DNA from 2 places in the Neobacillus sp. GCM10023253 genome. Region 1 is predicted to be linked to the other one. Evidence: predicted binding sites of a transcription regulator. Region 1 holds the regulator's gene; the other holds the start of a gene.
What was found. The regulator LexA, encoded in region 1, represses DNA repair genes until DNA is damaged. The targets are predictions, from matches to a motif close to CGAACATATGTTCG.
Positions count from the first base shown of each region.

Region 1 (16,244 bases):
CAATTTTATCCCATGCAATTCTTTATAAAGCTTTTTATAAGACGTATACATCGCAACACGCCAAGGCACAATCATGCTAAACGCTAGCAGGAAGAACATGCCACTTAATTGACCAACGTCAATCGAGCTGCTTAGGATTGATTTCAGTACAATACGAATAAGTAGGAGGCCGACTAAGATAAAGACAAACGCTTTTGACCTCTTTAAATAAATATCATTGTCACGAATCTCGAACTTCGATGTTTTAATGAGGAATATCGAGAAAAACATCCCCACCACCACAGCCTCGAGTATTTCCATTGGCGTTAACCTGAATTGCGGAACTACATACATTAATGCCCCACTCGACATAAATACTGGCGGTAAGATAATCTTTTTTACACTGGTTGGCTTTGCGGCAGCTTTCATCCGTACAAAAAATGCTAAAGTGCCCATAAAAACGGCACCGATTGTTGAAATAAGAACGTAATTCATTGGATTCATTCCTTACCCTATAATTTACTTTCCCATTATACTTCATATTTATGAAAATGGATAAAGATTTTTACTGTTATCCTCGTGGAAAAATTGAATGCACAAGGAAACCAGTCCAAAAAAAGGAAACCATTTTTAACAAAATCAAAAATGGTTTCATAAAGTCATTAGAATCCTGTAAACCCGCCGAAAAGTGGAGATACGATTTGAATAATTTTTGTCATCCAGTCAAAGAAAAGCATAACCCCCATGATAATCATTAAGGTGCCGCCTATTTTCATAATTTTAACGCTGTGTTTCTTGATCCAATTCATCCGGCCGACAAAGAATGATAAAATGAAGAATGGAATCGCAAACCCTAGCGAATAGGCCGTCATGTATAAAACGCCTGAGCCTGGATTGGACGCGGCAAGCAGAATAACCGATGAAAGAATCGGACCAGTACAAGGGGTCCACCCTGCTGCGAACGCCATCCCAATTAAAATCGAGCCAATATAACCGGATGGACGGTTTTTAAATTCAAACCGGCGATCCCTCATCAAAAATTCAGGATTTAAAATGCCGACAATCACTAATCCGAAGAATACGATAAATATGGCGCCTAGCTGCCGGATTAAATCCTTGTATTCTTGAAAGAAGCTGCCAACGAATGATGTACCAAAACCAATCGCAATAAAAATAACGGAAAAACCAATCAGGAAAAATAATGTATGTAAAAGGCTCCGTTTCGTCAGCATCGCATTTTCGCTTTTTAATTCACCCACTGACATCCCCGTAATATACGACAAGAACGCAGGATAAAGCGGTAAGCAGCATGGAGAAATGAAGCTTAAGAACCCTGCCCCCAGCGCTAAAAATAAATTTACATCTGCCATATTAACACTCCCAATATAGTCGATACCCTTTCATTCTAACAAAACTTAAGGCTAAAAGATAATGATTATCATGAATATTTTGTGTCTATCATTGATATTAGTAAATATCGCCATTATAGATGGATATTTATTTACAAATTATCTTTGAAATAATTTACAACTTAGGTTATACTAGTAAAACAGTTCCATTTAATAGTTTAGAAGTCAGACCTCTAAGTAAAATTTTTGGGATTTTTCCAGAAAGGATATCAGCCGTGGTTAAACAAGATATAGTTACTTTAATTGAAAAAAAACGTGCTGAGCTTTATAAAGTTGCGACCAAAAACGGCTTGACCTCCTCCATTGCCATTCGCTACAGTCAGGAGCTTGACCATTTAATAAATGAATACAATAGAGCATATATAACAAAAATCTCGTCATCGTTCGTTGCTCAATAACCATACAAACAAATAAAGAAGCCTGGCATTCCAGGCTTCTTTATTTGTTTACCCTTCTAGTTGATGACATCCTCCATTTTTTCTACCAACCCGTTTTGCAGCAGGAACATTTTATGATAGAGTCCTCGTTGCGCCAGAAGCTCCTGATGGTTCCCCCGCTCAACAATCTCACCTTGATGCAGCACAAGGATTAAATCGGCATCCTGAATCGTTGATAGCCGGTGGGCAATCGCAATGGTGGTTCGCCCTTTCCGCATTTTTGCCAAGGCCGTCTGGATTGCTTCCTCTGTCTCTGTATCAATATTGGCAGTCGCTTCGTCAAGTACCAAAATTTTCGGATTCGCTGCAATCGTCCGGGCAAAGGCAATTAACTGCCGCTGCCCGCTTGAGAAAGTTGCGCCCCGCTCGACCACTTTATGCTGATAGCCATCCTCAAGCTTTTCAATAAACGTATTAGCCTGAACAAATCGGGCAGCCTCTTCAATTTGCGAGTCAGTCAAGTCGGTATGATGGAGACGAATATTATCCTTTACCGTCCCATAAAACAAAAACGGATCCTGAAGGACTAGGCCTAGCTTCTTTCGTATCTCAACCTTTGAAAAGTTGCGGATGGATTCCCCGTCTACCAAAATTTCACCATGTTCAAACTCATAAAACCTCATCATCAAATTGATAATCGAGCTTTTCCCGCTTCCTGTATGACCGACAAGGGCAACTGTTTCACCAGGATTAGCGGCAAAGGAAATATTTTTTAAGACATCTCGTTTCCCATCATAGGAAAAACTCACATTCTTAAACTCTACTTTCCCTTTTTCAATCTGGTTGACCCCCTCATCATTATGGGCAGGTGCCAAGCTGTCTTCATCGAGCAATTTAAATACCCGTGAGCCTGCTACAATCGCCTGCTGATATAATGACAGGCGCATCATCATCTGATTCACCGGTTCAAAGAAACGATCCAGATAATTGATAAAGGCGTAAATAACACCAATTTTCACACTAGTATCAAAGGAAGTAATCCCAAAGTAACTTAAAACGATGATTAAGGCAAAAATATAAATTAAATCAATAGCCGGCCTTAACAGCAGACCGTCTATTTTTATATTCTTCATTCCCGCGTTATAGTGCTTTTCATTGATTTCTCCAAATTCATTTCGCAGGCGCTTCTCTTGCCGAAAGACCTGTATAATGGCCATACCCTGAAGTGATTCGCTCAATTTGGCATTCAACTGGCTGAGCCGCTCCCGCATATCCAAATAAAATCGCGAGCTCATCTTTCTGTATAGAGCCATTACAAAAATAAGAATCGGAATAATAATCACACACATCAAGGCTAGCTTCACGTTTAAGATAAACATGGCTATGAAAATACCAAACAGCAAAAAACCACTCTGAATAAAGGTTGCCAGCACCGTGACAAACATGTCTTTAATCGCTTCCGTATCATTGGTAACCCGTGAGACAATACTCCCCGCCGGTGTTTTATCAAAATACTTCAATCCCAATGCCTGCACTTTTGAAAAAACATCGATTCTGAGCTGCTGGATGATATATAAGGCTATCTCCTGAAATTTTACCAATTGAAAAAATAAGAGAATCGCTTTCACGATCTGTATTCCCATATACAAAGAGCCAAGCAGCAACAATGGCTTAAACTCCAGATTTCCCGGTGTCAAATAATCGTCCAGGAAGATTTTGACGAGAATCGGCAGAACAATATCTCCCACTGTTGTTAGCAGCAGCAGGACGAAGGCAAGAGAAATCGTCTTTTTATGTGGTTTGGTATAGGAAAGGAGACGGAATAAAACTTTCCTTTGTTCGCGTTCCGATAATTGAACTTTTTCTTCCATATTAATGTCCCCCATGCTCAACCAGCTCTTCTAGCTGCTGGTGTAAATACATTTCCTGATACCAGCCGTTCTGCTCCATCAATTCCTCATGTGTGCCTCGTTCAATGACTTTTCCGTCTTCTAAAACCAGGATGAGGTTGGCGTGCTGAATCGCGCTTAATCGGTGGGACGTAATGATGGTTGTCTTCCCCTCACGATTTTCCTTAAGCGCTGAAAGGATCGCTTCCTCCGTTTTCGCATCAACGGCCGATAAGGAATCATCAAACACCAGCAGTTCTGGATTCATCAACAGTGCCCGGGCAATCGAAATTCTCTGCTTTTGCCCGCCTGATAACGATACTCCCCGCTCACCGACAATTGTCCTATATCCGTCCGTAAACTGGAGAATATCTTCATGGATATTCGCTAATTTTGCTGCCATTTCAATTTCTTGACGGTCTGCTGATGGATTTGTGAAGGCAATGTTTTCGGCAACAGTTGCAGAGAACAAGAAGTGATCCTGCGGTACATAACCAATCGCTTCTCTTAATTTTTCCAGTTTATAATCCTGTAGAGCCCTACCGCCAAAGAGGATTTCCCCTTTGTAGCCTTCAAACTCGCGAATCAGGAGTTTTAAAAGTGTTGTTTTTCCGGCGCCAGTTTTTCCAACAATCCCTAAAGTTTCCCCTTTGTTTAATTTAAACTGAATTTCTTTAAGAATGGGCTGCAATTCACCTGGATACGTAAATTCATGGATTCGATACTCTACATCACCACATGGTACCATGTCCGTCGCTTGTTCATGATCGGTAATTTCGACCTTTTCGCCAAGGAGCTTTGCAACACGGTCATAGGAAGCCCGGCCCCGCTCCACAATGTTAAATAGCCATCCGAATGCCAGCATCGGCCAGATTAATAAACCTAAATAGGTAGTAAAAGATATTAATTCACCAATCGTCAACTCGCCATTCAGCACATACTTGGCACCGAATACAATGGATAGGAAAAAGGAAATTCCGACGATGATGGAAATAGTCGGATCGTAGAGGGAATCAATTTTGGCGACGACGATATTTTTCTGAACGACATCATCTGATTGTTTTTTGAAGTCTTCAATATCCTCTTGTTCCTGGCCGAATGTCTTGATGACCTTTATTCCAGTAATGCTTTCTTGCGTTTTATCATTTAAGGATGAAAAAGCTTCCTGGGCTTTATGAAAGCTTCTGTGCAGCATAGTCCCAAACCAGCTTGTCAGCATCGCCATAATCGGCAGCGGGATTAAACAAATGAGCGTTAATTTCCAGCTGATTGTAATGGCCATTGTCAGAATAACAAAACCGCCGGTTGACAATGAATCTACTAAAGTCAAAACCCCCGCCCCTGCTGTCTGCTGAATAGCCTGAAGGTCATTGGTCGCATGTGCCATTAAATCCCCAATCCTGCTTTTTTGATAAAAGGCAGGGGACATTTTTGTAAAATGATGATATAAACGATTTCTTAAAATTTTGCTTAGCTTTACTGAGGATCCGAAAATCATGATCCGCCAATAGTATCTAAGGATGTAGGTAGCAAGTCCGACACCAACAAGTACAAAAACCCACTCCGTAAGTTGTCCTTTCGTCATCGTCCCTTCATTTATATGGTCAGCCACAATTCCGATGACTTTAGGCGGAACCAGCTGCAGCAAAGCCACCACTAGTAAAAAGAAAACCCCTGATATGTATGCTTTTTTCTCTTGTTTAAAAAACCAGCCCAGCTCTAAAAAAACCTTCATATGACCTCCCCCAAACGGATTAAAATCATGTACCGTTCATAACTGGTAAAAAATATTTAGCCTGACGAAGATTTATTTTATCAAATTTTTCTAAAATAAGGAAGATTAGGAAATTAACGCTTTAACGCAATAAAAAAGACACTCAACGCTATGATGAGTGTACTTATCAACAAATTTCCGAAAAAACTAGGTAATTTCAAGATTATATGTTACACTTGGTTTACCATTTGATTTACTGTTTTCATGACCCTATTCATTCGTGAATAGGGGTTTTTTTTATGCATAAAAAAAACAGACCCTTTACAGAGCCTGTTTTGTTTTTGGTTTAATTAAGCTTTACGAACGTTAGCTGCTTGAGGTCCGCGTTGTCCTTGCTCAACATCGAAAGTTACTGCTTGACCTTCTTCTAAAGTTTTGAAACCTTCGCCTTGGATAGCTGAGAAATGAACGAATACATCGTCTCCACCTTCGCGCTCGATGAATCCGAAACCTTTTTCGCTGTTAAACCATTTTACTTTACCGTTTTCCATTTTTGTTGCCTCCTGAAATGTGTAAACACACAATGTAATACTATCCTTGCTCTCAGTGATCATCAAGACGAAAAGTTTTCCTTATACTATCCTTTACACCGAACAAAAATAATTCTTTACTAGTGTAACACGCTTCGATAACAAAAGCAAGCATCTAAAAAGTAAAATAATAAGCCAGTTTGTAAAAAACCCCATTTAAATATTAAGAACCTTCTAAACTTGTCCCGAAGACTTTAATTACATCCTCTAATAACAAAAAAACCACCTTCCTTTGGTTAAGCTTCCAAATAGAAAAGTGGTTTTGTGTTGAAATATTTAAGGATTAAGCAATTTTATAAGAATTTATGATGAAGGATTAAGTCGTAAACTTATCCGATTCTTAAAAATTGCTCTCAACCATCTGACTAACCTTGATATATCAACGTGTTACTTGCCAGTTTGCTTATTCATGGCCTGCATCATTTGGTTGATCTTCTTTTGTGAAGGCTTCATACCCATTTGCATCATCATGGTTTTAAGCATTTGCTCATTGATTGGCGGATTTTTCTTTAAATAGCTCATCATATAACGGCGAGCAATGAAAAATCCTAGTGCTACACCAGCGACAAGTGCCAGTATACCAACTAGAACGTACATCATATAATAATTTCCTCCTTCATGTTGTCTACCATACAACAGTGTACTAAATAAAACGAAATTAGACAATATTCGATTTTAATTAGACATATTTTCTTTCTTTAATTGGCTTTAACCAGCCAAACCGCTCATGTTCTAGGTCAATTGCCAAAAAGGAGGATTCACACTTTCTCAGCACTTCAAAAAACGCTGTCTCCGCTTCATAGCTTCCATGTGCCTCCAGAGAGATTAAATCCTGGTAGACTTCCAATTTTGCCCTACTTATTTTTCCACTAAGATCGATCGTATATGCACCATGGTCTGCTTTAAAGCCCTTTATTTTTCCAAGCTGTCTTTGAATCAGCTGGTGGATTTTTAATACTTCTATTTTCTTTGTTATATAGGCAATTTGTTTTTTTGTAATAAATTGAAGCTCGCCCCGTGCGTGCTGATGTTCTTGGAATAGTTGAAAAAACAACCGTTCTCGTCCGAAGTAATGGGTGGCAAATTCATCTTCTATTAAATAAAGCTGATATTTCCTCATTCCAACCTCTCCTCCGCTGACAATCCTTTTATCTATTATAAAGAATCGCTCCGAAAACATTTGTCTTATCGCGGCAAAAACTTTCACTAATTTTGTCGATTTGCAATTTGAGTCCTATATCAGTTATTTATTTCGATAGAAGCTGACGGATTTCCTCCATATAAAAAAGAGAGAGCGAAATTTCCGCTCTCTCTCGTCATTTGATTATTTTTGTAAAAGTGCTTTCACACGAGCAACGACGTTTGGCACACTAAATCCGAACTCTTCCATGATTTTTTCACCTGGTGCAGATGCTCCAAAATGATCGATGGCTAATACGTCACCTTCATCACCAGCATATTTGTGCCAGCCGAAGGATGCTCCGACTTCCAGAGCAAGACGCTTCTTCACGCTCTTTGGAAGGACAGAGTCTTTGTATTCTTGAGATTGCTGTTCGAAACGATCCCATGATGGCATGCTGACAACAGAAACCTGGATTCCTTCTCCAGCAAGTGCTTTCTGTGCTTCCACTGCAAGGCTTACTTCGGATCCAGCTGCTAGCAATAGGGCATCTGGAGTATTATTTCCTGCTGGGGAAACAACATATGCTCCTTTAGAAACTCCATCATATGCGTTTTTATCTGTGTCTTTTAATGTTGGTAAGTCCTGACGAGTTAATACTAGAGCTGTCGGCTTGTTTGTTGATTCAACTGCAAGCTTCCACGCTGCTGCTGTTTCATTGGCATCAGCAGGACGAATTAGTGATAGACCTGGCATTGCCCGTAATGCCGCAAGCTGCTCGATTGGTTCGTGAGTTGGTCCATCTTCCCCAACGGCGATACTGTCGTGTGTAAATACATAGGTAACAGGAAGACCCATTAATGCGGCAAGGCGAATTGCCGGACGAAGGTAATCAGAGAATACAAAGAATGTTCCTCCAAAAACTTTAACCCCGCCATGCAGGGCAATACCATTCATGGCAGCGCCCATAGCAAATTCACGAACACCGAACCAGATGTTGCGGCCTTCATATGCGCCTGGCATGAAGTCAGTTGTCCCTTTAAGCATTGTTTTGTTAGAACCAGCAAGGTCAGCAGAACCGCCAATTAAAATCGGCAGGTTTTTAGCGATGCCGTTTAACGCTTCACCTGAAGAAGCACGAGTTGCAAGCCCTTTGCCTTCAGTGTAAACCGGAACATCCTTATCCCAGCCTTCAGGAAGTTCATGATTTAATGCTTGTTCTAGCTGGCTTGCCAACTCTGGATATTCGTTTTTATACTGAGCGAACATGTCGTTCCACTCTTTTTCTTTTTTCTCACCATTTTCAACAATTAGCTTTTTGAAGTTGTCGTAAACTTCTTGTGGAACATGGAAGTCTTCCTCGAAAGTCCACTTATAAGCTTCTTTAGTAAGCTTTAGCTCATTTGCACCAAGTGGTGAGCCATGAACACCAGATGTGCCGGCACGGTTAGGTGAACCGTAACCGATCACTGTTCTTACTTCAATCATGGTTGGTCTGTCTAAATCATTTCTTGCTTCTTCAAGTGCTTTAGCGATTTCTTCGAAATTGTTGCCGTCTTCAACGCGAAGATATTGCCATCCGTAAGATTGGAAGCGGTCCTTCACACTTTCAGAGAAAGATTTATTCAAGTCTCCGTCCAAGGAAATATCATTTGAATCATATAATACTACTAAACGGCCTAACTTTAGGTGGCCGGCAAGTGATGCAGCCTCAGCAGATACGCCTTCCATTAAGTCGCCGTCTCCACAAACGCTGTATGTAAAATGATTCACAAGTTCATATTTGTCTTTGTTATAAACGCTAGCAACATGACGTTCTGCCATAGCCATTCCCACTGCCATTGCAATACCTTGACCAAGCGGACCAGTCGTTGCTTCTACTCCCTCAGTATGACCATATTCAGGATGTCCTGGAGTTTTGCTTCCCCATTGACGGAATTGCTTTAAATCATCCATGGATAAATTATAGCCGGATAAATGAAGCATGCTGTATAGCAATGCAGAGCCATGACCTGCGGACAATACGAAGCGGTCACGGTTGAACCAATGCGGATTTTTTGGGTTGTGGTTCATAAATCTTGTCCATAATGTATAAGTCATTGGAGCGGCACCCATCGGCATTCCAGGGTGTCCAGAGTTTGCTTTCTCGATAGCATCAATTGAAAGCGTACGAATCGTGGTGACAGATAAATCATCAATTGTGTTAAACATCTTTTTACAACCTTCCTTCTTCGGAAAATACAAACAACTTTAATATTATAGTGCTGTGGATTTTTATTCAACAAATTACTACTTATTTTGTAGCAAAATTCACTTTATTATTTATTTTGACACATGTAAGCGCAGTATATGTAAAAAGGAATACAAATAAATTGTATTCCCAGATGCATTAATGAAGATTATTTTTTTTCCTGATTTTTATTTTCTCAGGTGTAACGTCATTCCCAAGTGGATCAATTATTTTTGTATTTGTCAGGGTATCCAGCATTTGCGACCGAAAAGCAGCTAAATATTCACTTCTAAGTGATGACTGCTCTTTTGCTTCCTTTTCTGTTAAACCCGTCGCTTTCTTTTTCCTTGCCAATTCATTGATTCTGGCCATTTTTTCCTTGGATAGCATTCAAGTACATTCCTTTCCAAAAAACTGCTAACATTAAGACAAGATTGTACTAGAAAAGAATCCACCTGGCAAGGATGAAGGTTTATTCCTCCTGCTCTTCAATGAATTCCTGGTATCTTCTATGTACAGTGGCTTTCGAAATGTTATAACCAAAGCCTCTTAATGTTGCGGCAATTTCTGAAAAGGTCAGGCCATTTTTTCTCAACCTGACTATTTCTTGAACAGGGACTTCAATTTTATCCCGGCCCGAATGCTCTCCTAGATTCTTTAAATTTTTTTCTGGCTTGTAGCCTTGTTCAACAGCCCGCTTCATGCCGCGTTTTATTTTTACATTATGAAGCTTGCGCTGGTACTCTTCCACCATGCTGACGATTTTAAGCACCATTGAATCCGATTCGGAAAGCTGCAATTCACCATTATGCGAAATGCTGTATAGTTTAATTCCTTCTTTTAAAATGCAATGCAGGATGGCGATCTTGGCATTCCCTCGGCCGAGCCTTGTTTCATCCTGGATTAGGACAGCTTGGACTTGTTTATCTTTAATGCGCTCTAAAAGCTGCAGGATACCATCTCTGTCGAAATCATAGCCGCTCGCCTGCTCTTTAATAATTGAATCGATATGGAATTGATATCGATTGGCGAGCTGGACAAGCTCGTCTTCCTGGCGTCTCAATGATGTTTCCTGCGTTTCCTTATTCGTGCTTACGCGGCAATATATAATTGCGTTCATTTTTTAGGTCCTTCCTATTTCTCTAATGCACTTGCTAATTCCCTTTCTGGGGGAGCTTCATTACTAACCGGAATTAAAATTTCTTCACCTGGAAAAATTTCATCCCCTACATCCCGATTATGTTTTTTCACCCAGTTGACGAATTCCTTGTTCGATAATGAATGCTCGCCTGCATACTTTTGGGAAATTTCCCATAGTGTGTCTCCGTCTGTTACAGTCACTTTCAAATATTTATCCTGATTTTTCGAACTTTGCTGAAATGCTAATACAAATGCTAATGTGCAGCTTAATAATAGAAGAATAATAGCGTACGAGTATTGGTTCCATATTTTTTTCATTAAAAAACACCCCTGATTAGAATGTATGTTCGTTTTATTTGATTTGATTATAATCCGAACGTTTGTTTGTTGTCAAGCTTTATTCGAACTTATGTTTGTATAAATTATGCGAACATGTTATAATAAAGACAACATTAACCAGGCGAGGTGTAATTTATCATGGTAAAAGTATCAAAGCGGCAGCAGGATATCCTTGATTTCATAAAAGGAGAAGTGAAAACAAAGGGATATCCGCCATCTGTTCGGGAAATTGGCGAAGCAGTCGGACTGGCATCGAGTTCTACTGTACATGGGCATTTAGCCAGATTAGAAAGCAAGGGTTTAATTAGACGAGATCCAACAAAACCAAGGGCTATCGAAATCCTAGAAGCGGATGAAGCTGCTCATATCCCTCGAAACCATGTTGTAAATGTCCCAGTTGTTGGTAAAGTTACTGCCGGACTGCCGATTACGGCCATTGAAAATGTTGAGGAATACTTTCCTCTTCCTGAAAGACTTGCTCCTTCTAGCGAGAATGTCTTTATGCTTGAAATCATGGGAGAAAGTATGATTGAAGCAGGGATTCTTGACGGGGATTACGTTATTGTAAAGCAGCAGCCTTCTGCTAACAACGGGGATATCGTTGTTGCGATGACCGAAGAAGACGAGGCTACCTGTAAAAGATTCTTCAAGGAGAAAGACTACATCCGCCTGCAGCCGGAAAACTCTACGATGGATCCAATCATTTTAAACAATGTTACCATTTTGGGGAAAGTTATTGGGGTTTATCGGCAGATTCATTAGTTGATAGATTTCCCGGAGTCCAATCTGTATTTTGATTGGGCTTTTTTTATTTAATTGGATCGGGATTACCTTTTTAACTTTGAATGGATAGGCTCCTAACCCTCCCCAAAAAGTTAAGATTAAACCTTTTTTATCTTTCCGATTCTCGAACAAAAAAGTAGCAAAAACCCCCTAACGCCTAGCGTCAGGGGGTTTTCATCATATTAATACATGCTCATATATTGTTCGCGTTCCCAAGGGTGAACGACGGTACGGAACATATCCCATTCAATCTCTTTAGCTTCCACAAAGTGTTCGAAGATATGCTCGCCTAAGCCAGAAACGATAACTTCGTTTGATTTCAATAGCTCAAGTGCTGCTGCCAATGTTGCTGGAAGATCGATGATGCCCTCTTCGATTCTTTCTTCTTTCGTCATCACATAGATGTTCCGGTCAACTGGTGCTGGAGGAGTTAAATTGTTTTTGATTCCATCTAGACCTGCTTTTAAAATGACAGCGAGTGCTAGGTATGGGTTTGCTGCAGGGTCCACGCTGCGAACCTCAATCCGTGTGCTCAAGCCGCGGGAAGCAGGGATACGAACAAGCGGTGAACGGTTTTGTGCAGACCATGCCACATAACAAGGTGCCTCGTAACCTGGAACCAAACGCTTATAAGAGTTAACAGTTGGGTTGGTAACTGCTGTGAAATATGGTGCATGCTTTAGTACACCAGCGATAAATTGACGTGCAGTATCGCTCATTTGCAGGTCGCCTGTTGGCTCAAAGAATGCATTTTGACCATTATTGAATAAGGAAACGTTACAGTGCATTCCGGAACCGTTCACGCCGAATAATGGCTTTGGCATGAAGGTTGCATGCAAGCCGTGCTTGCGGGCAATTGTTTTTACAACTAGCTTGAAAGTCTGGATTTGGTCACATGCTGTAAGAGCATCTGCATATTTAAAGTCGATTTCGTGCTGGCCAGGTGCTACTTCGTGGTGGGATGCTTCGATTTCGAAGCCCATTTCTTCAAGCTCAAGCACGATATCACGGCGGCAGTTTTCACCAAGATCTGTTGGAGCTAAGTCAAAGTATCCGCCTTGGTCGTTCAATTCCAAAGTTGGCTCGCCTTTTTGGTCTAATTTAAATAAGAAGAATTCTGGCTCAGGCCCAAGGTTGAAGTCAGTGAAGCCAAGCTCTTCCATTTCCTTTAATACACGCTTTAAGTTATTGCGCGGGTCTCCGGCAAATGGTGTTCCGTTTGAATTGTAAATATCACAGATTAAGCGGGCCACTTTCCCTTTTTCAGCAGTCCAAGGGAATACTACCCAAGTGTTTAAATCTGGGTACAGGTACATATCAGATTCTTCAATACGTACGAACCCTTCGATAGAGGAGCCGTCAAACATCATTTTGTTATCAAGTGCCTTTTCTAACTGGCTGATTGGAATTTCCACGTTTTTGATGGTTCCAAGAATGTCAGTAAACTGAAGGCGGATAAATTTAACGTTTTCTTCTTTAGCCAAGCGTTGAATATCTTCTCTTGTGTACTTCGGCATTTGCAATTCCTCCAATTTTATTAAAAATTAATGAAAAAAGCGTGAAAGATCTCCTTGTCTCAATGACGAACGATTCAGTCTGTTTGAATGCATCAGTTCATTGCGAAGAAGTTTCCTCAGCTCATCATCGGTAACCTCGCGCTTTGCACTTTTCGCTTGCTGTTCAAGCAGCGACTCTTGCTGTTCTTTAACCAATAATAATTGCTTAATGCCAGCCATATTGATTCCCTGGTCAATTAAGTCTTTTATTTCCAACAGCCTGTCAATGTCATTTAGGCTGTAAAGTCGCCTGTTTCCCTCCGTACGTGCCGGAGATATCAATTGGTGTTCTTCATAGTAGCGAATTTGCCTGGCGGTAAGTTCGGTCAGTTGCATCACTGTACCGATGGGAAACAATGGCATTGATCGGCGAATTTCTTTTCCACTCACCAATTTTCTCCTCCCTTTTGCTAATTTATATTTGTATTATATTTGGTGTTAGGAAATATGTCAATGATATGTAAGATAATCTAACATGGTTTTTTAATAGTTTCTTATAATCGTAATTTTTGACTGTAAACCCTGGCAAGAGGAGTGATGATTCATTGATAACGACCGAACCTCCTTGGATTCCTCTGGTAGAGGAGTTATGGAGCGGTCATAACGACTGAATTGGGATTTCCCTCTTTGCTTCCGGCGTTATGGAGCGGTCATAACGACTGAATTGGGATTTCCCTCTTTGCTTCCGGCGTTATGGAGCGCTCATAACGACTGAATTAGGATTTCCCTCTTTGCTTCGGGCGTTATGAAGCCTCCATAACGACTGAATTAGTATTTTCCTCTTTGCTTCGGGCGTTATGAAGCCGCTCATAACGACTGAACAGGTATTATCTTCTTTGTTTCGGGCGTTATGAGGCCTCCATAACGACTGAATTGGGATTTTTCTTTTTGATTCGGGTGTTATGAAGCGTTCATAACGACTGAATTGGTAATATCTTCTTTGCTTCGGGTCTTATGAAGCCGCCTAATTCGCCAATCTGCCCACAGATAAGGCTTTACCCTACCCAACCGGTGATTTTTCAAGAATTCGGGGCTCATATAAGACCCATATACTACCGTTCCAGCCCTTCTTTCGAGCGTTCGGGCTCATATAAGTCCTATATGCTACCGAACCAACCACTCCTTCAAGCGATCGGGCTCATATAAGTCCTATACAATTTTCCCCTATTCCAAATCCAGTAACCCTTTTTCAACCAAATGATCCAAAGCTAAACATACAGCCATTTTCACGTGGGCATAGGTTAAGCCGCCCTGCACATAAGCGACATATGGAGGGCGGATTGGGCCGTCTGCTGTCAGTTCAATACTTGCACCTTGAATGAAGGTTCCTGCGGCCATAATGACATCATCCTCATAGCCAGGCATGTAGCTTGGATGCGGAGTCACATAAGAATTCACCGGTGAGGCGAATTGGATGGCCTGGCAGAAAGCGACCATTTTATCCCGGTCATCAAATTGAACAGATTGGATCAAATCCGTCCGCCGCGCATCCCAGCGCGGAGAAGAATTCATCCCCAGTCGCTCCAACATGGCAGCGGTAAAAACAGCACCTTTCAGAGCCTGCCCAACCACATGCGGCGCCAAGAAAAAACCCTGATACATTTCCTGCAAACTATAAAGAGAAGCCCCCGCTTCCGCACCGATTCCCGGAGAGGTCATCCGATAAGAACAGGCTTCCACCCACTGTTTTTTCCCAACGATATAGCCGCCAGTTTTAGCAAGGCCGCCGCCTGGATTTTTAATCAATGACCCCGCCATTAAATCAGCCCCGACATGGCAAGGCTCCACATCTTCAACAAATTCTCCATAGCAGTTATCAACAAACACGACAACATCCTGCTTGATTTCCTTTACGAAACTGATCATTTCACCAATCTCCGCAACCGTAAACGATGGTCGGACTGCATACCCCTTTGAGCGCTGGATGCCAATCATTTTCGTATTTGGTTTAATTTTTCGAGCGATTCCTTCCCAATCAATCCCGCCTTCATCGGTCAATGCAACGCTGTCATAGGAAATTCCAAATTCCTTTAGGGAACCTACTCCATTCCCGCGAATTCCGACGATTTCCTCAAGGGTATCATAAGGTTTTCCTGTAATATACAAAAGTTCATCGCCGGGGCGAAGCACACCAAACAACGCAATTGAAATGGCATGAGTTCCAGAAATAATCTGCGGGCGAACTAACCCCGTCTCTCCACCAAAGACATCCGCATACACTAATTCCAACGTATCGCGGCCGATATCGTCGTAACCATAACCAGTAGAAGGAATAAAGTGAGAATCACTTACCCGGTGCTTTTGAAAGCTTTGTAAAACTCGGAACTGATTGGATTCAATGCGCTCCTCTATAGAATTATGTACTTCAGTAATTTGTTTTTCGACTTCCTTTACAATCGGCTGAAGCTTTTCCCCATTTTTCAAGTGTTGAAACATGCTGTTAACTCCCTTTAATCATTGAATTTCTGTAATTGGCCTGTTATTTGATGATCCTTTAGGGAATACCCTTTGCAGCGGTAGTCTTGAGTTTCTTCATCAAAAGTAAGTTCCCTGAGAATTGTATCATTTTTTAATTGCGACAAGAGCTTTCCTTCTGTAGAAGGCACCATTACTTCATATGGTTCCATCATGCCCACGACAAGCTGCTCGATTTTTACCTTTAACACATGACGGTCTTCTTCATTATAAGCGCTGATGAACACTGTCGGCGTGTCGGCGGTCGGAACAAAATCAGGATGCTTGATATCGCGTTTATTATAAACGGTCAATTGCGGGATATCTTTGACATCCAAGTCTTCAAGAAGTTTATTAACCGTTTTTTCATGCTGAAAATAATCCGGATTCGACATATCGACAACATGAAGCAGCAGGTCGGCTTCCTTTACCTCTTCGAGAGTTGAGCGGAAGGCTGCGATCAGCGCGGTCGGCAAGTCCTGAATGAAGCCAACGGTGTCAGTAATTAAAGACAAGAAGCCGCTTGGCAAAATCAGCTTTCGAGTCATCGGGTCGAGCGTGGCGAACAACTGGTTTTCTTCATATGAATCTGCCTCGGAAAGCCGGTTAAAAAGCGTCGATTTCCCGGCATTCGTGTAACCGACAATGGCAACCTGAAAGGCTT
Region 1 covers NZ_JBHSHV010000003.1:513,255-529,498, reverse strand. The annotation lists gene ACFPA1_RS03025 (CcdC family protein) at 1-474, opposite strand, end outside; gene ACFPA1_RS03020 (cytochrome c biogenesis CcdA family protein) at 642-1,349, opposite strand; gene ACFPA1_RS03015 (Spo0E family sporulation regulatory protein-aspartic acid phosphatase) at 1,604-1,786, shown strand; gene ACFPA1_RS03010 (ABC transporter ATP-binding protein) at 1,843-3,636, opposite strand; gene ACFPA1_RS03005 (ABC transporter transmembrane domain-containing protein) at 3,638-5,389, opposite strand; gene ACFPA1_RS03000 (cold-shock protein) at 5,719-5,919, opposite strand; gene ACFPA1_RS02995 (YneF family protein) at 6,346-6,558, opposite strand; gene sirA (sporulation inhibitor of replication protein SirA) at 6,638-7,078, opposite strand; gene tkt (transketolase) at 7,283-9,289, opposite strand; gene ACFPA1_RS02980 (DUF896 domain-containing protein) at 9,468-9,698, opposite strand; gene ACFPA1_RS02975 (YneB family resolvase-like protein) at 9,781-10,428, opposite strand; gene ACFPA1_RS02970 (cell division suppressor protein YneA) at 10,443-10,766, opposite strand; gene lexA (transcriptional repressor LexA) at 10,926-11,549, shown strand; gene glnA (type I glutamate--ammonia ligase) at 11,753-13,087, opposite strand; gene ACFPA1_RS02955 (MerR family transcriptional regulator) at 13,115-13,489, opposite strand; gene ACFPA1_RS02950 (aminotransferase class I/II-fold pyridoxal phosphate-dependent enzyme) at 14,291-15,562, opposite strand; gene hflX (GTPase HflX) at 15,577-16,244, opposite strand, start outside.

Region 2 (16,244 bases), on a different contig from region 1:
TCCGCCATCATAATCTCGATAATTTCCACAAGGTTCTCTTTTTGTAGGTGGTTAAACTCAATAATCGAATCAATACGGTTTAAGAATTCAAGCTTAAAGTGATTTCCAATTTTATCGACAATATTTGACTCTGCTCCTTGCTGTTCATCGCCACCAAAACCAATTGGCCCTAAAGTTTTGTTTCCAACACCTGCGTTTGAAGTCATGATAATAATCGTTTCCGTAAAGCTTACGACTCTTCCTTGGCTATCTGTTAACCTGCCATCTTCCATGATTTGAAGAAACACATTCATCACATCTGGGTGTGCTTTTTCGATTTCATCCAGCAGAATGATGGAATAAGGGTTTCGGCGAACTTGTTCCGTTAACTGACCTGCGTCTTCATGTCCGACATAGCCTGGAGGTGAACCAATGAGCTTAGAGACAGAATGTTTTTCCATATATTCACTCATATCTAGGCGAATCATCGCATCTTTACTGCCGAATAATTCGGCGGCAAGAGTTTTCGTCAACTCGGTTTTACCTGTACCTGTTGGACCTAAGAATAAAAATGAAGCGGTTGGACGTGTTTTCGGTTTTAATCCAACACTTGCCCTTAAGATTGCATTGGCTACTTTTTCAATAGCTTTCTCCTGACCAATAATTTTACTTGCTAGTCTCTCTTTCAAGTCTTTCATTTTTTGCTGCTCTGCTTTTTGTAGCTTTTGTAGTGGGATTCCAGTACTTTTTTCAATAATCTCTTGGACCATTTCTACGGTAATATCTTTTGTTATATTGTTTGAATAATCAGATAATATTTGTTTTATTTCTCTCTCTTCATCACGAAGAATCGCCGCTTTTTCGTAGTGCTCTAATTTCGTTGCTTCTTGTTTTTCTTCAGCAATTTCTTTTAAGCGCTGGTTTAAATAGTTAATATCTAGCTCTCCGTGAGCAAGGTTTAGCATTGCACCGGCCTCATCCATTAAATCGATGGCCTTATCTGGTAAGAAGCGATCTTGAATATAGCGTTTTGATAGTGTCACACATGCTTTTAGGACATCATCCGAATACGTTACATCGTGATACTTTTCATATGCTGGCCGAATTCCTTTTAAAATTTCAAACGCCTCATTCACAGACGGTTCTTTCACGATTACCGATTGGAAGCGGCGCTCAAGTGCAGGATCTTTTTCAATCATGCGATACTCTTTCATCGTTGTTGCACCAACAATTTGAATATCACCGCGCGCTAACGCTGGTTTTAATATATTCCCTGCATCCATTGAACCGTCAGACGTACCTCCAGCACCGACCATCATGTGCAGTTCATCAATGAACAAAATTACGTTTTCACGTTGTTGTAATTCAGCAATAAGTTTTTTCATTTTTTCTTCAAATTGTCCTCTGTAGGCTGTACCTGCTACAAGTGAACTGATGTCTAGCACATATACTTCTTTCGTTTTTAGTTTCGGCGGTACTTTGCCTTTGACGATTTGAAGGGCAAGGCCTTCAACGATCGCTGTTTTCCCGACACCAGCCTCACCAATTAAGACCGGATTATTTTTTGTACGACGGTTTAATATTTGAAGGATACGTTCAATTTCTTGATCCCTGCCGATCACATTATCAATTCGCCCTTCTTTTGCTTCATTCGTCAAGTTCCGTCCATGTTGATCAAGCAAGCTAATTTTTTTTCGTTTCTTTGGCTTGGTTACATGGACATTTTTGTTTTGCTCAGGCTGGCTGCCATCTGTGTCCAACAGATTGAACATTTGGTTGTCAAGTTTGATGGAGCCGTTTTCCAATTTTTGTTTTGCGATATCATAGCATTCCGCACACAAACTAATTTGGCTTTGACCCTGATTAAATGAGAAGTTTAACTGATAACTCGCTACCGATGTTTGACAGTTTTGACAAAACATATTTCCAGCCTCCTTTTGCCTTTGACTATTTTTGACTATGAAGATAGAAAAAGGAGCCACTTCTACTAGTAGGCCCGGTGAATATTTTATTAAGTTTCTTTCTATTATATTGAACTTCTTTTAGCATTTCTACAGGTAATGGCTGGGTATATACCCAACCTAGTAAACGTTTACTCCACCTTAAGTGCATTCAGAAAATCTCTCTATAAGTAAAGTGTCATTCCAAATTCCCAAATGAGGAGTTTCTTTTACTTATCATATTTTTAATCAAATTTGAACCACTCTCTCTTAAATAGATGACGCTACAATATATTGGACAGTAGAATAACTATATATAATATAGTAAGAGAAGATGATTTAATAATCTCTGAGAAAGGATGAGACCATGGAAGAAACAATCCTTGAAAATATCGTCGTTGCTTTTTCATCTGGAAAAGACTCCGTTTTCTTAGTCAACCAATTGTTAAAGGATCCAAAGTATAAAATCATATCGTTAGTGACAACCTGTACGAACAATGGAAACGTCACTAGTCACCACATTGATGAACTGCTAGTAGAAAAACAAGCGGAAGCCATCGGACTGCCTCTATACAAAATAAAAATGAACAAATTTACCACTGAGAATTTCGAAGATGGTTTAATCAGTACCATGGTTTATTTCAGGAAACATTTCGGAGTCACAAAAATCGCGTATGGTGACTTATTTTTGGAAGAGGTCAAGACCTATAAAGAAAAATTACTCGCGAAATACGGATTTGAATTGCTGCTGCCATTATGGGGACGGAATACGAAAACATTAGCTCGACAATTGGTGGAAGAAGGATGGAAAGCTGCTTGCATATCCATAGATTCAACGAAATTGTCGTCCGATTTTTTAGGGAAAACCTTAACAAAAGAATGGATAGAAGCATTGCCTCCTGATGTAGACCCATGTGGAGAGTACGGCGAGTACCATACCTTTGTATATTATGGACCTATCTTTCTATATCCTATTCCAATAGAAATTGACTATCAAATTATAAACGGAAGGGATCGTTGGAAATTCGTCGGAATTAAATTAAACACTCCGATTTGACATACAAAAGAAGCATAAAGAAAATAGCTAAAAGGTTTTTTAAAACCAGGTGATAATTACCTGGCTTTTTTATTAAAGGTCAGTGCATTTAGTCCTCAAAATGGTATCAACAATCCTATTAATATGAATTTCCGATGTGTTTAAAGTATGGATAGTCAAATCCTCATTTTTGATTAACATAGGAAGTTCTCTGCAGCCTAATATGATACCTTGTATCCCGTCTCTGTCTATCATTTGATTGATGTTCGTTAAAAAGCCTTCTTTTGTTTCCTTGTTAAAGATGCCATTTTCTAGTTCGTCTACAATCTTTCTATGTATGTATTCCTGTTCCGATTGATTCGGCATGATAATCTCTATGTTATGAGAAATAAATGGTTTTTGGAAAAAATCATTTTCCATCGTAAACTTAGTTCCTATAAGACCAATCTTTTCTAAGTTCAATTCCCGCGCTTTTAAACATGTTTCTTCTACAATGCTGATCATCGGAACCTGACATTTTGCTGAATCTGGTCAAAAACAATATGTGGTGTATTTCCACACATGACCAAAAAATCAGCCCCCACACTTTCTAATTTCTGAACAGCATCCGTTAAATAATGAATGACCTCTTCTGTCGGTCCATTCATAAGCAAACGAAACATCTTGTACATATTAATGCTGTTAATAAAGAGTTTCGGTAATTCCTCTTTACTTCCTATCTTTTCTTGAAATTTAGAAATGATGGATTGGTAATAATCTACTGTGGTAAAGCACCCGATAGTTAAGAAGAAATCTTTAAAGTTGGAGATCTAAATCATTTAAAGTCCCATTAATATTTATCTGATTTTCTCCGCCAACTCTAAAATAATTCCCTCTGGACCACGAACGTAGCATAACTTATAACTTTCTTCATATTGCTGTATCTCACTAAAGATTTCCGTGCCCTTCTTTTTCAATTTTGCAACAATAGCTTCAATATCTTCAACAGCAAAGCAAATATGTCGGATACCCAGCGTATTTGCAAAAGGTTGCTGAATATCTTTTTCATCTGACGGCCTATAAAATTTGACTAGCTCTATCCATGCCTGACCATCCGGCATTCCCAATCCTACACATGCCGTTTTAACATCATTAAGCCCAACTATTCTGTCCAACAGTTCTCCATCCAATTCCCATTCCGCTTTCACTTCAAGTCCTAAATCAAGAAAAAACGCTTTAGCCTCTGAAAGATCATTTACGTTAATACTCACATGATCTATTCTATTAATCCTCATATCTCATACCTCCTAAGTCCTGTTATTTTCAATACCTGTATTGATGTAAGGTTTGTTTGAAATTATAATTCGCTTAAAACAGAAAATATCCTTCTTTAACAAACCTGACCCTTTAGTGCAATAAAAAATGACCGCCAATTAGACGGTCATACTTCTTTTAACTTTAAATCAGAAAAATGTACCAGCTTAACATTATGGTTAGGTTCACCATCTTCGACAATTTCACAATAACCAGATGCGTATTTTATAAGTAATATATAATCTTTTCCTTGGTATAAAACTGGAGTTCTTTCCATTAATCGCACATCCAATTTCTTTATTGAATAGGTTCCTCTTTTTTTATGTTAAGGGGGGCCAGATTGTTACAAATTCTTACTGCACAATTGCAGCATTTTGCAATATATTGCAAAATGCTTTTGAGCTGCAACAATAAGTCTACTTGTTTACTAATGCTGCTTCATAATTTGGGTGGTCTGTTGATTCATTAACATACTCGACATATGTTACTTTGTCGTTTGTATCAACAATAAAAATAGCACGTGCTAATAAGCGAAGTTCTTGAATAGCAACACCATATGCTTCACCGAATGAAAGATCACGATGATCTGATAATGTTTGTACATTCTCAATACCATTTGCTGCACACCAACTTTTCTGTGCAAACGGCAAATCAGCGCTAACAGTAAGAACCTGTACATTACCTAATTTAGAAGCTTCTTCGTTAAAACGACGTGTTTGTGCATCACAAACAGGAGTATCAATAGATGGTATAACAGAAATTAAACGAACTTTCCCTTTTGAGTCAGCGAGTGAAACAGGTGATAAGTCATTCGCTAGTACTGTAAACTCAGGAGCTTTATCCCCAACCTTTACGTCTTTTCCTAATTGTGTTACTGGATTTCCTTTCCATGTAAAATTAACCATTTTTAATTCCTCCCTTAAAAATATGTACAGTGCAAATATAGCCCAAATATTTAGAATTATCAATTTCTTACTTGTATTATTTTATGTTTTTTGTCATTGCCGTCAAAATGACTGCTTTATTAACGAAATTGAAAGGGTCTTATAACTATAGGTTTACAAGTGAAAAAAGTAAGATGATTCTAGACTTTAAATTATAACAAAACAGTAAAAAAGGGCATTTCTGTGCTACCACAACTTAAATTAATTGCAGAACAATCTACTACTGCAGCTCCAATTGTTAGTTCGTGTCTAACAATTGGGGTGCAGTTTTCCAAATCGCTACAAACCTTTCCACCCCTTCAAGGAAAGGTACATTGCTTTTTTTACTCAGAAAAAGTACCAGTCACCACCCGAAATATATCGAAAAGAATTCGAAAAATTACGGTCGTGACTGGCACTCTTTTAATATGAACTATGGCGAGTTTTGCTTATTTATATCCCAACTATAATTCCAATTTTAATATTGAAAAATGATATCGATGATCTAATTAATGATGCATGGGGATGCATGGGGACGGTTCTCTTGCATCATTTTGCGTATGCCGGTTTATGTTCCATGCTTGGGTACATGAGGATAACAACAAATGAAATGATACAAAAAAGCCGTTGCAATGGTAATATACATACGTTAATATCCAAGTTCAATAAATAAAGAAAATAAGGCTGACAGTTGTGAATTTATGTACGCTATGTTACAACTAAGGTACGTCCCATACGGATTGTATAAAGGAGTGTTTATAAAAATGAATAAAACAGAATTAGTTAATCAAGTAGCTACATCCGCAGAACTTACACAAAAAGAAGCATCCAAAGCAGTAGATGCCATTTTTAATACCGTTTCAGAAGCATTGAAAAATGGTGACAACGTTCAATTGATTGGGTTCGGTAGCTTTGAGGTTCGTGAACGGGCTGCGCGTACAGGGCGAAATCCACAAACTGGAGAAGAAATTCAGATAGCTGCAGGAAAAGTTCCTGCCTTCAAGCCAGGTAAAGCGTTAAAAGATGCAGTTAAATAATTTTTTAAACGAGTTAAAGAGAAATTAGGACACTTGGTTCACCATTTGTTTTACTGTTTTCATGTCCCCTACTCCGTTACGAGTGGGGGGTTCTTTGTTTCACAGGAAAAAAAGAAAAGCAGGCCCCCATAAAAGAGCCTGCCTTCCTTGTTTTGTAAAATTAAGCAGTTTTACGTACGTTTGAAGCTTGAGGTCCACGTTGACCTTTCTCCACGTCAAAAGTCACCGCTTGACCTTCTTCTAAAGTTTTGTAACCTTCGCCTTGAATCGCTGAGAAATGAACGAATACATCTTCTCCACCTTCACGTTCGATGAATCCGAAGCCTTTTTCGCCATTAAACCATTTTACTTTACCTTGTTCCATTTGTATTGCCTCCTAGTGTGTAAACACACACAATGTAATACTATCCTTGCTCTCAGTGATCATCAAGATGAAAAGTTACAAATCCTTTACACCGAACAAAAATAATTCCTTTTAATCATAACATTTTTTGCAAGAAATGGCAAGATACGGAAAATTCAATTGAGCTCACTACTTTATTATGATAATCATTTCAACGTTGTGTTTCAACAAAAAACAGCCATGCAGGCTGTTAGTTACTTCCTTTTAATCCTAATACAGACTTGATAACAGCCCAGAACCCGGACTTCTTAGGTTTGCGAGAAGCATGTGTGTTTTTTAATGGTTTTGGCTTTGCTGTAGTTCTACTCAATGCTCCACTATAAATCGCCTCCATCAGTTTATCTGCGGCATCCTCACGTGTTTTAGCAGTGACTCTAACCATTCCGTTCCTACTTGTACCTCCAGAGTGCAGTTTCACCATTTTTCAACAAACGCTCTTCGCGCTGTCGAGCAAATTCTTCATTACAACTGTTGCAGTAAGCTGAAGGTCTAACATTTACAATTGTGAATTGATCACGAGGCTTTTCTTCTTGGCAGTGCTGGCATTTTAGGGTGCTTTTCACTTTGCTGGCCTTCTTCGCAGATGCATAGACCACTGGCTTTGTTTTTACAACAACGGGCTTTTCCGTTTGTTCCTTAATGGCTTCGATAAGAGTCTCGTATTCCTATTCAGTTAGTTGCAGAATGCTTTCTTGTTCATATCGATTTTAACTTAAAAAAAGAAAGTGACTTATTCAGCAGATGAATAAGTCACTTTGATAATAGATTATCTTTTACGGAATCCAAGTAAAACAGCAATTAATGATAGGACGACAGCAACAATGGATAAAATCAAAGGAAGAGAACTAGTTTTTTCAGAGTCTTTTGTATCGGCAACGTCCGTTGTTGTTTCATTCTTTTTAGTCTCTTCAGTCGCAGCCTTATCATGATGATCATCTGTTGCAGTTCCAGTTACTATATTCGTAATAGAATGTGGCGAATCTGAACCTTCATTCCCTGTCCATTCCACGATACTGCCATCTTTATAGTATTGGTAAGCATCCCATGCTATTTCTGCCGCTTTATCTGGATTTTTCGCAACAAAGGAGAACTGTTGGAATTGACCAGATTGTATACCTTCTCCTGTTGCCTCGAATGTAATAGACTTTACCTTCCCGGATGCATCTTTATCAGCGGAATATGCCCATCCTGGTACAGGTTGGTATGACATGATTTCAACCCCAGCAGGTGCCTTTAAAGTAACTTTCGTAGTTGGGACATCTTTTTCAACTGGAACCTTAACCGTATAAGTTTCCCATGCACCCGTTGTTGATGTTTTCGGAACCACTGTCACATGGGCACTGGCAACGCTTGAAAATAAAAATAATCCTAAAATGGTTGGCAAAAACACTGTTGTTATCTTTTTCATTATTTTTTTCATGATCATTTCTCCTCAAATATATTCTATTGACTCCCTACCATAACGTTGAAGTCTGTATTAATAGATTCCAGTTCTTTGGTCAGTACGTGAACATGAACTTTCCAACGCCCTGCCATATTGAAATTCATTCCCTTGGCTATATATTCGCCTTCCTTGACTTTCATTAACGTTTTAGTATCTTCACCCATTTCCATCTCAAGTGAGATAAATGTAAGGGTTACCTGTTCAACATCTTTAATTGGTTGACCATTACGATCTTTCAAAAATAATTCAAAGGTATTTTCTCCAATAACATTAGGGGACGCTTCAAATGTAATTTTATTTCCATTATCCACTGTTTTTGTTTCGTTTATTGGTCCAGGTGAAGCCATTGCTGTTGGTAAATTGGTTAACTTAACAGAAAGGATTAACACAATCAAACCCGTAACTAATTCCCCCCATAAAGAGGCCGATATTCCTTTTGCAGATTTTAGCCTTCCTTTATAAAAGTTCATTGCTGCAAAAATAATCATGATAATAAGGAGAATAACCTTTCCTGATAATACCCTTCCATAATCGGTATAAACGAGAGAGCAAAGGTTAGGAATATAGGAAAAACTTCCGAAAACACCTGTAACGGTTAAAACCACGATCAACATAATTCCCCATTTGGAAAAACGTCTGATCATTTCCATATAATGATTCTTTGTATCCATTTTCCTGCTTAATGGGATTAAAACAGCCAAAACCAATATACTTCCAACCCATATCGATGCAGTTAATAAATGAAAAAAGTCGATTCCAACCGATAATATTGGATTTGTTGAAGAACCTGCATGACTTGTTTGAGCCTTTGTGAATAACAAACCTATTCCAAGAAAAAAAGAAACCCAAATAACAATTGGTTTATTTTTGACACTAATAAGATAAGTACAAATCGCCAGGAAAAACAAAGTATCCACTTGAATCATCCACGTTTTTCCAAACGTTGTATTCGTTATCATATCCCTTAGTGATTGAATGTTTAACACGTTACTCCAAGATGTGGTCAATTGAATAGATGCCATTAATGGTAAACTTAAAAAAATACTCAAACATAAAAAGAAAAAAGAAAATTTTACTATCCTTTTAAATACATTTTTAACAAAATCATTTTGTTTAAGTTCTCCTGGCATCACCAATAGGAAAAAGAATAGAATACCAACATAACAAGCGTTGCTAAAATATTGCACCCAGCGAATAAGAATAAGATCCAATTTCGGTGTGTATCCTTTTGACTCCTGACCCACTGTGAAGCCATCTTGGGCTTGACTGTCTGAACCTATTTGAAAGGAAATAGTACCTTGAATTGGATGACCATCACTCGATACAATCTTCCATTGGATACTATAGGTACCGTTTGGAAGGTTTTGCTTTAATCCACATTCCAAAATGGTTGAATTTTTAGCGTTAATACGTCCATCCTTCTGATCGACCCTTTTGCCTTCTTTGTCAAAAACTTGAATCGAGTTATTTATAGGTTGAATGGTCTCATCAAATTGAATGGAAACGATTTGAGGAGATTGTTTAAGCACCTCGTTTTCAGAAGGGTTGGATTTTACTATGTAAGCATGCGCCGAAATAAAGGAAGGAAATGAAAATAGAATAAAACAGATGGATAAAATCGCTATGCTTACGCTCTTTCTACTATTCAAATCGTCACCCCCTTCCTATTGATGGCACCCACAACCTCTTTCTCCATTCATTCTCTTCACAATTTCATCAATTGCCTGGCTAAAATGGAAAATCACACCACCAAAACCTTTTTGAAATTGTTCGGCATATTTTAAAGAATCAAACGTTAGTACCTGGGGTTGGCAGCAATTCAAATTAAAATCAGTGTCCATTAAAAAATAGGCCAACTTAGCACTAATCGTTGTATTCTGAAGAAAATCACGGCATATGATTTGAGAAACATTAGTTTCAATATCCCGATACCTTAATAAACCACAATGTGGACAGCATAATTGTTCCACTTTTTGATCATGGGTAATGATTTGGACAGGATGTCTATTATTTAATTCCTTTAAGCAATACGCACAGGTATTCGAAGAAACGTTTCCAATAGACGCAAGAGAAATGCCACGGGAAGTTTTATTAATCTTATTTTCTTCGATTAGTGGCTTAATATCCCGATAAATAGTCATTTCGGATACATTAAAACGCTTGCTTATTTCTGTTATTGAGAGTGTCCCTTCTTCTTTTAACCAATTCAATATTTCTCTTTGCCTTTCAATAGGTAACATTTTGCACCTCCTAAAGCTGAATTAAAAATTCCTTCACCAATAGTTTAAAACATCATCTCACCATATATAAGATAGAAATGTGAATATTATGTGAAAAATAACAATAAAATAACATTTTTTCTCAAAAAATAACAGCACTTATCATTAGTTCAAGCCCTCATGTCATATATAGTAAAAAATACATTAGAGTTTGAATTAATAATTAAAGTGGCCATTTTATCAGCATTTCGTTTTTGAATTGATACAACTCAACTTGAGCGGAATGGAGGTAGTAAATATTGATTTTGGCTAGTTTTATTTTAGTCTTTCTTTTGTCATGTCTCGTAATATACTACACTTTCATAAATAGTAAATTTCTATCATCCATGACAGGCATGGTTGTAGCTATGACGAACTCCATGATGACGAGTGTTGCAATCGGCACTTTTTTAGGAATTTCCATTCAGGATAAGGATTTAGCCATACCCACCATTATTGCTGTATCAATAGGCATGGTTGTGGGATATGGTACCGGAAGACCAATCTCGTTAATGGCATCATTAGAAGGATTTTCAGCGGGGATAATGGGTGGTATGATGGGGGCCATGTTAGGCGTTATGCTTTCACCACAATCCGCCGAAATAATAGTTTACTTTATAGACGTGATAAATTTTTTTATAAGTGTACTACTGCTTCGTATAATGGATGAAGAAATGAAAACAAACCATATAGAACCATCAAAAAACAAAACATTAATTGTTAGTTTCATTGTTATCGGTGTTCTTTTTTTATTAATGTCATTATTGTTCAATCTTAATTTACAATTGGGGTTCCGCTAAGAATTTTTGGGGTGTTAATTGGGTTCTTCTCGAAGATTCGCACCCCATTGTAATTAGGGAATACAGCATTTTTAATTGCCTGGCAAGGGAACATGAAAGAAAATTACATAAAATGCCGTCAATAAAAAGGTAACAATCCAAGCGGAAATTGGCTTCACGTCATGAAAGCGAATCATGGGATACATAGTAAGATCAAATGCCATTGACCACCAGTAATTCCACCCATTATGATAGGTAACTCTCTCCATTAAAAACATTACAGTTTCAATAATGACTGATAATGCCCCCCATCCAGCCAAATATAAAATTTGTTTCATCCACGGTTCGGGGTAGCGGGACAAAAACAGAAAGACAGAGCATGGAAAAATCACAAATGTAATAATTAAAAAAGAAAAGGTTTCGTTTAATAAAAAATAATCCTCCTCTACTTTCCAAAGAAAATAATCTCCGTCAACAAAAAATCTATATAACAATTGCAAAACAACAGAATATAAAATTGTCGGGTAGTATTGTTTCCAGTTTTTTATATTTCCCCAACGCCAACATGCGAGAATAAAGATTGCTGATAATAATAAACGCAATTATAACACCGCTTTTCATATAACGTTTGACCACCTAAGTTTGGTAAATAAAGAAAAGACGACGCTTCATAAAGCATCGCTACCCTGAAAATTGATATAAAAATTTCACTTAGAAAATTTTTGGGATTTAACCCTTATAAAATCAACGATAATTTTCAATATAAAAAACATTGCAACAATAACTGAAAATGAGTAAAAATAGCTCCAATTGTCCAACTTATATAATCCACAATAAACAAAAATGGGTATCCCAATGAAACACATTATTACAGATATAATCTTGCACCCGTTACTTTAAGTGATTAGTTCACAATATTTTCACTCTCATTTGACGGAATATGTTTAAGTTGATGAAAATTTCTTTTTACTTTCAATAATGTATTGAATCCCATATAACAAGGGTGCTTTGTAAAAGAAAAACAGGAAAAATTGAAAATTATTTAATCGAACTAATTTGGCTACTTTTAACTTTTCGAGTAAATTTATTAAAATAAAAGCAAAGAAAGCATTAACAGTGGCATTAAGCGAAATAAACTGTTTAAAATTTCCATATGTCCATTTTAATATCCACATAGACCCTACCAAAAACGGACCAATATTAAAAGGAAATTCGTTTAATAAATAAGATTTCGGTTTATTATAAAAGACCCACCATTTACGTCTTTTCCCAATTAGTACATTAATAAAACCAAAAAATACAAAGGAGTGAAGCTGGAAAAAATCTTTTTATATTATGTATCCCCATAAAAGGCAACGTAAGCCACGCCAGTAGGACCATAGCCAGGTTTACCAACCTTTGAATCTTTATTGACACATTTATTCATCTCCCTTTTCGAAACCATATTCATCCTAGATAAGGTTTCCAAAAAATGAAATTTATATGTAGGTTATTGTTCTACAAATCTGACCGTTTGTTCAACTAGAAAAGCCATCTTAAGTGGCGGCTTCGATATCTTTCTAAAGCAACCATTAGTTATCAATAAGAAGCAAGTCATTAATCAGATTTTAATTTAAATCTGATGGTTTTGTGAGAAGAAATAGATTCCTTATCCATAAAAAAAATGCAATATACGTACTTTGAACAATAAGGTATACAGGAAAACTGTATGATAAAAGCCATCCATTATAGGTAAATAAATGTGCTTTTATTGTTAAATATTCAAAACCGATGGAAATCATCGAAGAAACAATAATATAAATAAATAAGCTAAAACCGTGCAAATTCCATCTCTCAAAAATATAAATAAAAAAATAGCCAAAAGGTGCATAGAAAAACCATAGTAATAAATCAAAAATTTCAAATTTCGGGCTGTCATTAATTTTGTAAAAGTCAAATGGTTTAGTCGATATCATTGTATCCAAGATAATTGGAATAACCATAGAAAATGCCATAAAGAGTATGGTTATGGTATATGGAAATTTTTTAGGAAGTAAAAAAATAATTGTAAGTGACACAAGTAATCCTGTGATTATAAACCATTCGTTTCCGTCAAATTTTAGAGGTAAGCTCATTGTTGGAGCACCTCTTTTTTAAATAATTTGTGAAAAAAGAATTTGATAACAAATACGCAAAAAATCAAGAACGAATACATACCAATTGAATATCCCATATTCCAGTACTTATTATGGGTAACTAATTTGAAATATTCAAGAATGTAATCAAAGCTGCACATATAAAGTAAAAAAACCAGAGTATTAAAAACCCTTCTCCTTAGTGAACAAGGAGAGTAATTTATGTCTAATAACCAAATTATTGAAAGTGGGACTATTAACAATCTGAAACTTTCGTAAGCAAGAAAACCATTTTTATTATGATCTGGGATAATTATTAGAGAATAATTTAAAGCTAGTAAGAATGCCATATTGTTATAAATAAATATTGAAGACATCAATACGAGTAAGATTTCTAACGTGTGCATTTTTTTCTTTTTAAAAATAAAAGCTAGGGTTATAACAATCCCAAACGAAATAATTAGCGACGAATACATATTTCAGTTCAATCCTTTTGTAAATTTGAGATTGTTTTCAAATTGCGAATTGCCAAATGAACCTTATTTTATTAAAGAGTCATTATTAACACGAACTTTTGGTAATTTCGTTTCTAGTATTTTTTTTCAGAAAGAGAATTATTTATGTTAAATAATCTTTTTTGATCGTCAACACTATTATCATTACCGTGTAACTTTTAGTTAAACCTAATTCATAAACTATATTTTCAAAGCACAAAGAACGGCGTAGTGATTCGTTCTTTAACTCTTGCATATAAAATTTATTCCAAAATAAAAGAGACTGATGACAGGCACAGTCCCTTTTCGTGATTTTATTAATACCATTTCCACGCTTCAATTAGTTTTTTTCACAACTTATTCAGTAATTTTCTATTGCTTATATTAATTTAATTCAACTGGTTCGTTTAAACTATTTTCAACTTGTAAGTCCTTCGCATAATTTAATGAATTATTCCCAACAACAGGTCAATAATTATAAAAAAACAGCTAATGCTGTTTTTTTCATGTATCAAAAATTTTTTGGATGAAAGCAGCAATTTTTCATACACTTAAAATATAAATTGATTATTTGAAATAACATGCAACGTTAGTCAAATAAAATAAAAAGGGCTGCCGAAACAACCCTTTCTGTTGTACAAATGCACCCATTAGTTGAAGAAGCACCTTCTCATTTGCTGCATATTTTGACCGAATTCCGACGTAAATAATAGTTTTTTCTCTTTAATTAATTCTTTGTTTAGAAAAATTTTTTTTCAATTGGGCTAAACGATTATTGATAGTTTGTCGTTAATACATCATGTAACTTGCTACTCTCCATAGCAAGAACTAGTAATATTTTCCCGTTTGCTGCCCTATTTAGGGCAGCCCTTTTTCCAGAAGTAAACACCACAATAGGTGTCAAAAACGTAATGCTAATGTTATTAATACATGCTCAAGATAATCCTTAAATTGCCCAAACACAATCTTTTATAAACTAATAACGCATTAACTAATAATGTGCAGCACTATCCTATACTCTTTTGAAGCGTCTTAGGACGCTTCTTTTTTACTTCGGATTTTGTGTCAAATGCCACGTTAATCATTAATTGCTTCTTCAACTGCCCCTTTAGTTTAATAAAAAATGCCAACCTATAGATCAGGTTGACTCAAGAATAATCAATTCAAAACCTTCACTCCGACTACACTATCGAATGCCACCCGCTCGAATTCTCTAGGCTTCACCTCAATCCGAAGTTCATGAGTTATCGGATCAACGTAATGAACACGACCAGTAATGTCGTGATTAAATCCGTCGCCCCATACGGTTAGCTTAACTGCATGATTATATTCTGTGGCGTAAGCTATCCGCAGATCTAACTCTTCAATCTGATTTTCGTCTAATAACGGCTTAGGAGTCCGAGCCTGATCTTTGAACATTTCACTGGTCATTTCGAATGCTAGCGGTATAAAAGAAGCAGACTGCCATTTCATTTTACCACGGTCACGTATTGTCATAGTGAATCATCTCCTTTTATACCATTATATACGAACTAACGTTCTATATGTGAAGAAATTTAAAGACCTACTAAACAGCGGTCTTTAGATTTCTTCTTTAATTAATGCACCCATTAGTTTAAGTACATTTCTTCACATACTCCCTTTTTTAACTACGAATGTTTTTTCGATTTATCTCTTACGAAATCAGCAATAATTTTCAATATCAAAAACATTAAAACCGTAACTAAAAAAGAATAGAAGTAGTTCCAATTCTCTAATTTATATAATCCTAAGAAAACAAAAATCGGTATACCAATGAAACACATTATTGCTGACATAATAACAATAGCAACTAAATATGGCTTCCACTTTGAAAAGTATTGATACGTCATAGCCATAATGACTGGAACCACAGCAAAATCTACTGCATTAAAACGATGTGTAAAAATAAGGAACTGATGTGGATAACTCCAAAAATCAAAATAAGAGCCTACTTCATTTCCTAAACCAACAACTACAAAACTAACCACAAAAGCAAAAGATATTAACAACGTCCTATAACGGTCAATTAAAAGAATGAACAGAATAAAAAATAATACATTTATAATGACGATACTCCACCACCCAAGACTAAACAAATCGTGATGAAGCCATATATCTGTTTGAAGTGAATGATATTTGCTACCCATTTTGTTTGTTTGGCTGTACATAAATTTATCCCTCATTAGTAATGATAATATCATTACTATAATGCACTTCTTCTTTTCAGTTATACTGCCATTTAAGGTAATATTCTTACACTAACAAACGGATAGTTTAATTACAACATTTCAAAATTTTTCTAGTGCAAAAAGAAAAAAGGCGACCTCCTTAACCCATTAAATAAAATCATTAGTTTTTTCTTCATACCAACACCTCCATTGATGTTATGTTTATCTATTTTTTAAGCAATATTCAAATTGTAATAAGTGTAAATCAAGAGTTAGGCTGTAAAATTGAGATATTTAATGAAGTTTTTAATGACAACACCCATGAATACGACACATTTACCATTAATTTGGTCTC
Region 2 covers NZ_JBHSHV010000020.1:31,105-47,348, reverse strand. The annotation lists gene ACFPA1_RS22235 (ATP-dependent Clp protease ATP-binding subunit) at 1-1,901, opposite strand, end outside; gene ACFPA1_RS22230 (hypothetical protein) at 2,287-2,976, shown strand; partial or broken gene ACFPA1_RS22225 (aspartate/glutamate racemase family protein) at 3,049-3,674, opposite strand; gene ACFPA1_RS22220 (VOC family protein) at 3,792-4,229, opposite strand; gene ACFPA1_RS22215 (hypothetical protein) at 4,376-4,525, opposite strand; gene tpx (thiol peroxidase) at 4,665-5,153, opposite strand; gene ACFPA1_RS22205 (HU family DNA-binding protein) at 5,936-6,208, shown strand; gene ACFPA1_RS22200 (cold-shock protein) at 6,369-6,572, opposite strand; gene ACFPA1_RS22195 (hypothetical protein) at 6,802-6,993, opposite strand; gene ACFPA1_RS22190 (YcnI family protein) at 7,378-8,031, opposite strand; gene ACFPA1_RS22185 (copper resistance CopC/CopD family protein) at 8,055-9,704, opposite strand; gene ACFPA1_RS22180 (DeoR family transcriptional regulator) at 9,720-10,295, opposite strand; gene ACFPA1_RS22175 (hypothetical protein) at 10,574-11,113, shown strand; gene ACFPA1_RS22170 (CBO0543 family protein) at 11,185-11,694, opposite strand; gene ACFPA1_RS22165 (hypothetical protein) at 12,700-13,206, opposite strand; gene ACFPA1_RS22160 (YolD-like family protein) at 14,859-15,197, opposite strand; gene ACFPA1_RS22155 (CBO0543 family protein) at 15,350-15,889, opposite strand.
Region 2: the regulator LexA is predicted to act here: its motif matches at 15,229-15,242, upstream of ACFPA1_RS22160 (YolD-like family protein).